DNA from 2 places in the Caulobacter sp. SSI4214 genome. Region 1 is predicted to be linked to the other one. Evidence: riboswitches for the same ligand, from Rfam matches in the RefSeq annotation. Region 1 holds a riboswitch; the other holds the start of a gene.
The links. A riboswitch is a leader RNA that binds a small molecule or an ion and turns the genes downstream of it on or off. The one in region 1 is predicted to bind cobalamin.
Positions count from the first base shown of each region.

Region 2: another riboswitch for cobalamin. It lies ahead of cobO (cob(I)yrinic acid a,c-diamide adenosyltransferase); the one in region 1 lies ahead of FCU40_RS11045 (TonB-dependent receptor).

Region 1 covers NZ_SZWJ01000030.1:22,970-26,370, reverse strand. Annotated here, with positions in the region: gene FCU40_RS11045 (TonB-dependent receptor) at 1-1,320, opposite strand, end outside; cobalamin riboswitch at 1,464-1,654, opposite strand; gene cobU (bifunctional adenosylcobinamide kinase/adenosylcobinamide-phosphate guanylyltransferase) at 1,692-2,210, shown strand; gene FCU40_RS11035 (MFS transporter) at 2,331-3,401, shown strand, end outside.
Region 2 covers NZ_SZWJ01000005.1:34,191-37,591, forward strand. Annotated here, with positions in the region: gene FCU40_RS02585 (Nramp family divalent metal transporter) at 1-257, shown strand, start outside; gene FCU40_RS02590 (esterase-like activity of phytase family protein) at 437-1,948, shown strand; cobalamin riboswitch at 1,979-2,164, shown strand; gene cobO (cob(I)yrinic acid a,c-diamide adenosyltransferase) at 2,195-2,821, shown strand; gene FCU40_RS02600 (DUF1636 domain-containing protein) at 2,818-3,222, shown strand; gene FCU40_RS02605 (PaaI family thioesterase) at 3,219-3,401, opposite strand, start outside.

The DNA.
Region 1 (3,401 bases):
GAACAGCTCGTAAAGGCCCGGCGCGCGGAACCCCTGGCCGAAACTGGCGCGCAGCACCGTTGCGCCGTCGTTCAGCGACCAAGCGGCGGCGGCCTGGCCCAGGGTATGCGAGCCATAGGTGTCATGGTCGTCGTAGCGGAGGCCGGCGGTCAGGGTCAGGCCTTTGGCCACCTCGGCCCGCAGCTGGCCGTAGACGCTATCGACGCCCACCCGACCCGTGCCAAAGGCGGGGTTTGGCTTCGACGTCGTGGGCGAGCGGGTCCGCATCGTGGACTTCTCGTGCTCGGCCCCGAAGGTGGCGGTCCAGGCGTCGTTGATCGCGAAGACGCCTTGATATTCCCAGCGCCTGTTCTTGCCGGCCGCGTCGAAGGTCAGCGGTTGGATCAGCAGGACGGGGTTGTAGTTCTTGCGGTCGGTGTCGGTGTAGGCGTAGCCGACACGATTGTTCCAGCGGCCGTCCAACAGAGCGAAGTTCAGGCCGCTATAGACCACCAGCTCCTTGGTGCGGCCGAACTCGGCGTCATCGACATTGAAGCCGTCGAAGGCGTTCTTGCCCCGCGAATAGACCGAGCGGATCTCGGCCGAGACGTTGTCGGCCAGTTGTACGCGCAAGCGGCCCGAGGCGCCAGCGTTGTGGTAGCCGTCCGTCTCGGTTCCGTACTTGTAGGCCGAGACCCCGTCGGTGGTGTAGTAGCCGCCGGCCACGCGCCAGGTGACCTTCTCGCTGGCGCCGCCGAGGCCAGCGCGCAGATAGCCGGTCTTGCGCGCGCCGCCTTCGACGTCGATCGAGCTCTCGAAGGGCTTGGTCGGGTCGGCGGTGACGATATTGACCACGCCGCCGATGGCTTGGCTGCCCCAGAGGGTGGACTGGGCGCCGCGCAGCACCTCGATGCGCGAGATATCGCCGACCAGCAGGTTGCCGCTGTTGAAGCCGCCCTGCGTCGAGGACGGGTCGTTCAGCTTGACGCCGTCGATCAGCACCACGGTGTGCTGGGTCTCCGCGCCCCGGATATTCAGGCTGGTGGTCTCGCCCGTCCCGCCGTTACGCGTGAAGCTGACGCCCGGCTGCTGAGCCAGCAGTTCGACGACCGAGATCGCCTGGCTGGCCTCGATGGCGGGCTGGGTAAGGACGGTCACCGACGCGCCGACGGTCTGGATCGGCTGAGCGGTGCGCGTCGCGGTGACGACCAGTTCGGCGACGCCGTTGGCGCCGGCCTTGCCGGCGACGTCGGCTTCGGGCGCCTTTTGCTCGTCGGCCATGGCGGGGCCGGCGGCGAGGAGGGTCGAAAGGGCGGTTGAGCAGAGAAGCGCTCGGATCATGGTTTTCATTCCCGTTCTGAACGACCCGCGCGCCGACGCGACGCACCCGCGCCGTTGGAGGCGACGCGAAGGCGTTGGACCGGCGCGCGGTCCTGACTGCCGTTTCTCGGGAGATCCCGTTCGTTCGGCGCACCCCGGCCGAGCGATGAACGACCGCGTCGGGCAGGTCTCCTGGCTCGCGGGTCAAGGCTCTGGGCGTCGCCTTCCCAGGATCCGAAGATCCCAGTGGCCTATGACGCTTGAACTCGCCGCTTACAGTTGCGGGGGCAGCCGAGGTCTTGCACCTCGTTCCCTTTTGATCCTCTTTCGAGGAACCTGACGCACCGCCAGCCCTAACGGTTGCGCCGCGAAGCGTCAATTGTGGAGCTGACATGACCGCGACCCTGGTTCTGGGCGGGGCCCGCTCGGGCAAGAGCGCCTTCGCCCAGCGGGCGGCCGAAGGCGCGGCGATCGGCGCGCGTCCGGTTCTGATCGCGACGGGCCAGGCCTTCGACGACGAGATGGCGGAGCGGATCGCGCGTCACCAAGCCGACCGAGGCGATTCGTGGATGACCGTGGAGGCGCCGCTCGACCTGTCCGCGGCCCTGGCCGCCCTCCCCGCCGACGGCGTGGCCGTGGTGGATTGCCTGACGCTTTGGCTGTCGAACCTGATGCTGGCCGACCAAGACGTCGCCACGGCGACGGGGGCGTTGCTCAAGGCGGTCAGCGCTTGTGAAGCGAGACTCTGGCTGGTCAGCAACGAGGTCGGTCTAGGCATCGTCCCCGAGACGCCTTTGGGTCGCCGCTTTCGCGACGAGGCTGGGCGATTGCATCAAGATTTGGCGCGCGCGGTCGACGAAGTCTTCTTCATCGCGGCGGGGCTGCCCCTTCGCCTGAAGCCGGCCGCTTAGGCCGCGTCGAGGCGCAAGCGCGGTGGAAAGAGGCTGGCGCTCGACGCGAAAGGCTCGCACACTCGTTTGAAACAGCCGTCGAACATCAGTGCGTTCCAAGCGGCCAGGGAGGAGTAAGCCATGACCGACCGACGCCCCTCGTGGGCTTTGGCCGCCTTCGCGACCCCGTGCATCCCGATCGCCGCGATGGGCCTGCCGCTGGTGGTCTACCTCCCGGAGTTCTACGTCAGCTCGCTGGGTCTTTCGCTGAGCGCAGTGGGCGCTGCGTTCCTGGTGGTCAAGCTGGTTGACATCTTCTTCGACCCCATCCTGGGCGGAATGATGGACCGCACGCGGACAAGGCTGGGGCGTTTTCGTCCCTGGCTGATCGCGGGCACGCCGGTCATCGTCGCGGGATCCTATTTCCTGTTCATGGCCCAGCCCGGCGTCGGTCCCGTCTATCTGTGGTTTTGGCTGGTCGTGGTCTATGGCGGCTACTCGATGGTGGTGCTGTCCCAGACCGCCTGGGGCGCGGTGCTATCCAGCGACTATCAGCAACGCTCGCGGGTCTATGGCTGGTGGCAGGCCGGCAATGTGGTCGGGATGATCCTGGTCCTGTGCCTGCCGCCCATCGTCACCGGGGTCTTCAAGGGCGATCATCTAGCCAGCGTCCAGGCCATGGGCTGGTTCGTCGTCATCCTGGCCCCGCTCAGCACCCTGCTGGCCACCACCCTGGTCGGCGAGCCCGAAGCGCCCAAGGTGGTTCACAAGGCCGGCCTGCGAGAATACGCGGCGCTGTTCAAGCGTCCGTCGGTGCGCCTGCTGCTGACCGCCGACATCCTGATGGGCTTGGCGCCCGGCATCGCCGGCTCGCTGTTCATCTTCTTCTTTGAACGCATCAAGCACCTGGACAAGACCCAGTCCGGCGTCCTGCTTCTGGTCTATTTCGTGGCCGCCCTGGCCGGCGCTCCCATCTGGCCGTTCCTGGCCAAGCGTCTGGGCAAGCACCGGGCGCTCTCGGTCGCCGCTATCGCCTATGCCGTGTTCCAGATCGCGGCGGCGATGACCCCCACCGGGTTTACCTGGATCGGAACCTTGTCCCTGATCCTGTCGGGCCTGCCCTATTCCGCCGCGCCGCTGCTGGTCCGCTCGATGATGGCCGACATCGGCGACGAGGAACGCCTCGCCAGCGGGGCGGACCGCACCGGATTG
Region 2 (3,401 bases), on a different contig from region 1:
TGATCGGCGCGGCGACGTTGTTGGGCGTCGGCATCGATTTGCTGCGCATCGATCCGATCCAGGCGTTGTTCTGGAGCGCGGTGATCAATGGCGTCATCGCCGTGCCGATGATGGTTGTGATGATGGTGGTCGTCTCCCGACGGGATCAGATGGGCCGGTTCATCGCCGGTCCCGCCTTGAAGAGCTTCGGCTGGCTGGCCACGGCCGTCATGGCCGCCGCGACCCTGGCCATGTTCGCGGCCATGGCCACGGGGTGAGCGCGCCGTCCTCGACCGTCGAGCGTCACAAAACATACGCGGGAAGGCCTTAACAGCGAAGCGCCGTGGCGCGGCCTTGACGTCCAGGTCCGGGCGCGGAACTTGTCGGGGAAGGCCTAAGGGCAACCCGCGCACCGTGGGCGCCACGGTTCGCTATCGCTTCCAGTAGGGAATATCCGATGTCGCGCGCTCGTCTGGCTGGAATCGTCGCGGGCGCGCTCGCCCTGGGCCTCTGCGCGCCGCTGGCGACCGGGGCGGCTCTCGCCCAGGCACCAAGCTATCTGACGCCGCATCGGGACATGAGCCCGGGCGACGTCACGGTTACGTTTGGCGGCAAGACCTATGTCAACCACGGGCTGGTGGCCGTCGGCCGCGTTCCCGCCGCGACGCGGGACTTCAACGGCGACACGCTAGGCTCTTTTTCCAGCATGGCGCTGGATGTCAAGCAGTGGAAGAAGAACGCCGACGGTTCCTATTCGGGCGTCATCCAGACCCTGCCGGACCGCGGCCCCAACGACGTCGGCTCGGTCAAGGGCACGACGGACTACGCCAACCGCGTCCACATCCACGACGTCACCCTGTATGAAGGCAAGGGCTTGGTCATCGTCCCGACCGGCGGCTTCCTGCTGAAGGACCAGACTGGCCAGCCGTTCACCGGCAAGGACCCCGGCGACAACGTCATCGTCCGCGACGGTATACACTATCCGTCGCCCGCCAGCGGCGAGGGTGCGGGCAAGATCAGCCTCGACAGCGAGGGCATGGCCTATCTGCCGGACGGGAGTTTCTACGTCTCGGACGAGTACGCCGCGGGCCTTTATCTGTTCGACAAGACCGGCCTGCAGATCGGCGCGATCGAGACGGTTCCGGCGCTGAAGCCGATCACCAACGGCGTGCTGAACTTCAACGCCGAAAAGCCGCCGACCACCGGTCGCCGCAACAACCAAGGCCTGGAGGCGGTGGCGGTCAGCCCCGACGGGACGCGCCTGATCACCATCCTGCAGAGCGCCACGATCCAGGACTCCGGCGAAGGCAAGGCCACGCGCAACAACACGCGGATCCTGGTCTACGATATCTCGAAGACCCGCACGCCCAAGACGCCGATCGGCGACTACGTGCTGCAACTGCCCGTCGTCCGTGAGAATGGCGATGGCGGGCCGGCTAATGGCACGGCGGCGCAGTCCGAGATGCTGGCCCTGAGCGGCGATCGCTTCCTGGTGCTGTCGCGCGACAGCAATGGTCGAGGCCGCGAGGACGGACGAGGGACGGTGTTCAAGTCGATCCTGCTGGTGGATGTGTCGGCCGCGACCAACCTGGCGGGCGCGCCCTATGACCAGGACGTCAAGCCGGTGGCCAAGGACGGCGTCCTGAACGCCAATATCAAGCCGGCCGCCCAGGCCGAGCTGGTCAACATCCTCAACCCAGTGCAACTCGCCCGGTTCGGCCAGAACCTGGACACCAAGCCTTCGACCCCGACCAGCCTGCCCGAAAAGCTGGAGGCCATGGCCCTGGCGCCGGCGTTGGATCCGGCCGCGCCGCGAGACGTCTTCCTGTTCGTCGGCAGCGACAACGACTTCCAGACCGCGAAAGGCCGCGTCAACGGCGTCGACTTCGACGCGTCGCTGAAGGGCGAAGGCGGGGTCGGCGACAACGACAGCCTGATCCTCGTCTACCGCCTGACGCTGCCCAACTGACGCACGACGCTTGACCCTCCCGCCAGGCGCGCCTACGCGGGAGGGGAAGGCATGGAGGCCGCAAGGCCTCCGGGAACGCGGTGACAATCCGCGGCTGCCCCCGCAACTGTGATCGTCCGTCGATCGTCGCGGCACACGCCACTGGGAGAGATCCTGGGAAGGCGCCGCGACAGGAGGGCGTAAGCCAGGAGACCGGCCTTCGTCACATCAACGCTTGCCGGCGGGGTGTCCGGCGAAGGACGGACGATGAACGAAGCACCGCTGGACGAGGCTGAAAAGAACGCGCGTCATAACGCCAGGATGAAGGCCATCCAGGCGGCTCGGGCCAAGCTGATGGCCGAGAAGAACATCGAGAAGGGATTGCTCATCGTCCACACCGGGGCGGGCAAGGGCAAGACGACGGCGGCCTTGGGCATGGCCTGCCGCGCCATCGGGCACGGCCATCGGGTCAGCATCATCCAGTTCATCAAGGGCGCGATGACCACCGGCGAAAAGGTGGTGTTCGACGCCTTCGCCGATCAGGTCGAGTTTCGGCCGATGGGCGAGGGCTTCACCTGGGACACCCAGGACCGCGCCCGCGACATCGCCGTGGCCCGCGAGGCCTGGGAGGTTATCAAGGCCCGCATCCTCGATCCCGACGACTGGGACATGGTCATCGCCGACGAACTGAACATCATCCTGCGCTACGACTACCTGCCGCTGGCCGAGGTGCTGGAGGTCGTGACCGCGCGGCCAGAGGGCAAGCACGTGGTGATCACCGGCCGCAACGCGCCGGACGCGCTGATCGAGGCCGCCGACCTCGTCACCGAGATGGCCCAGGTCAAGCACCCGTTCCGCGCCGGCGTGAAGGCTCAGGCGGGGATCGAGTTTTGAGCGTCCTGCGCGAGGCCGAGGACGGCCCGGCGGTGGTGGTCTGCAACACCTGCCGCGTCTCCGCCGAGGCGCGCGAGACGCCCGATGGCGCGCGAGGCGGGGCGCTGCTCGCCGCCGCCCTGCGCGAGGCGGCGGCGGGTACGGGCGTGGCGGTGCAGGAGATGCCGTGCCTGTTCAACTGCGGCCAGCACTGCTCGATCCATCTGCGAGCGCCGGGCAAGATCGGCTATGTCCTGGGCCGGTTCGAACCGACGGCGGAGGCCGCGCGGGCGATCATCGACTACGCCGTGGCCTATGCCGCCAGCGACGAGGGCGTGGTGCCCTACCGTCAGTGGCCAGAGGGCGTGAAGGGCCACTTCATCGTCCGCGTGCCGCCGGCGGGGAAGCTCGTGGCGGATTAGGTCAGTCCCTCCACGGCCGCCCGCTCGACCGGCCATTGATCGAAGGGCGTCACGATCTGCTGGGCCGTTGCTTCGGCGATCAGCATTCCATCCTTGCGGCGGAATTCAGCTCGCGCGGTGATCAGCCGCCGCGTCTGGGCCACCACCCGGGCCTCTATGGCCAGCGGACCGTCACGCCC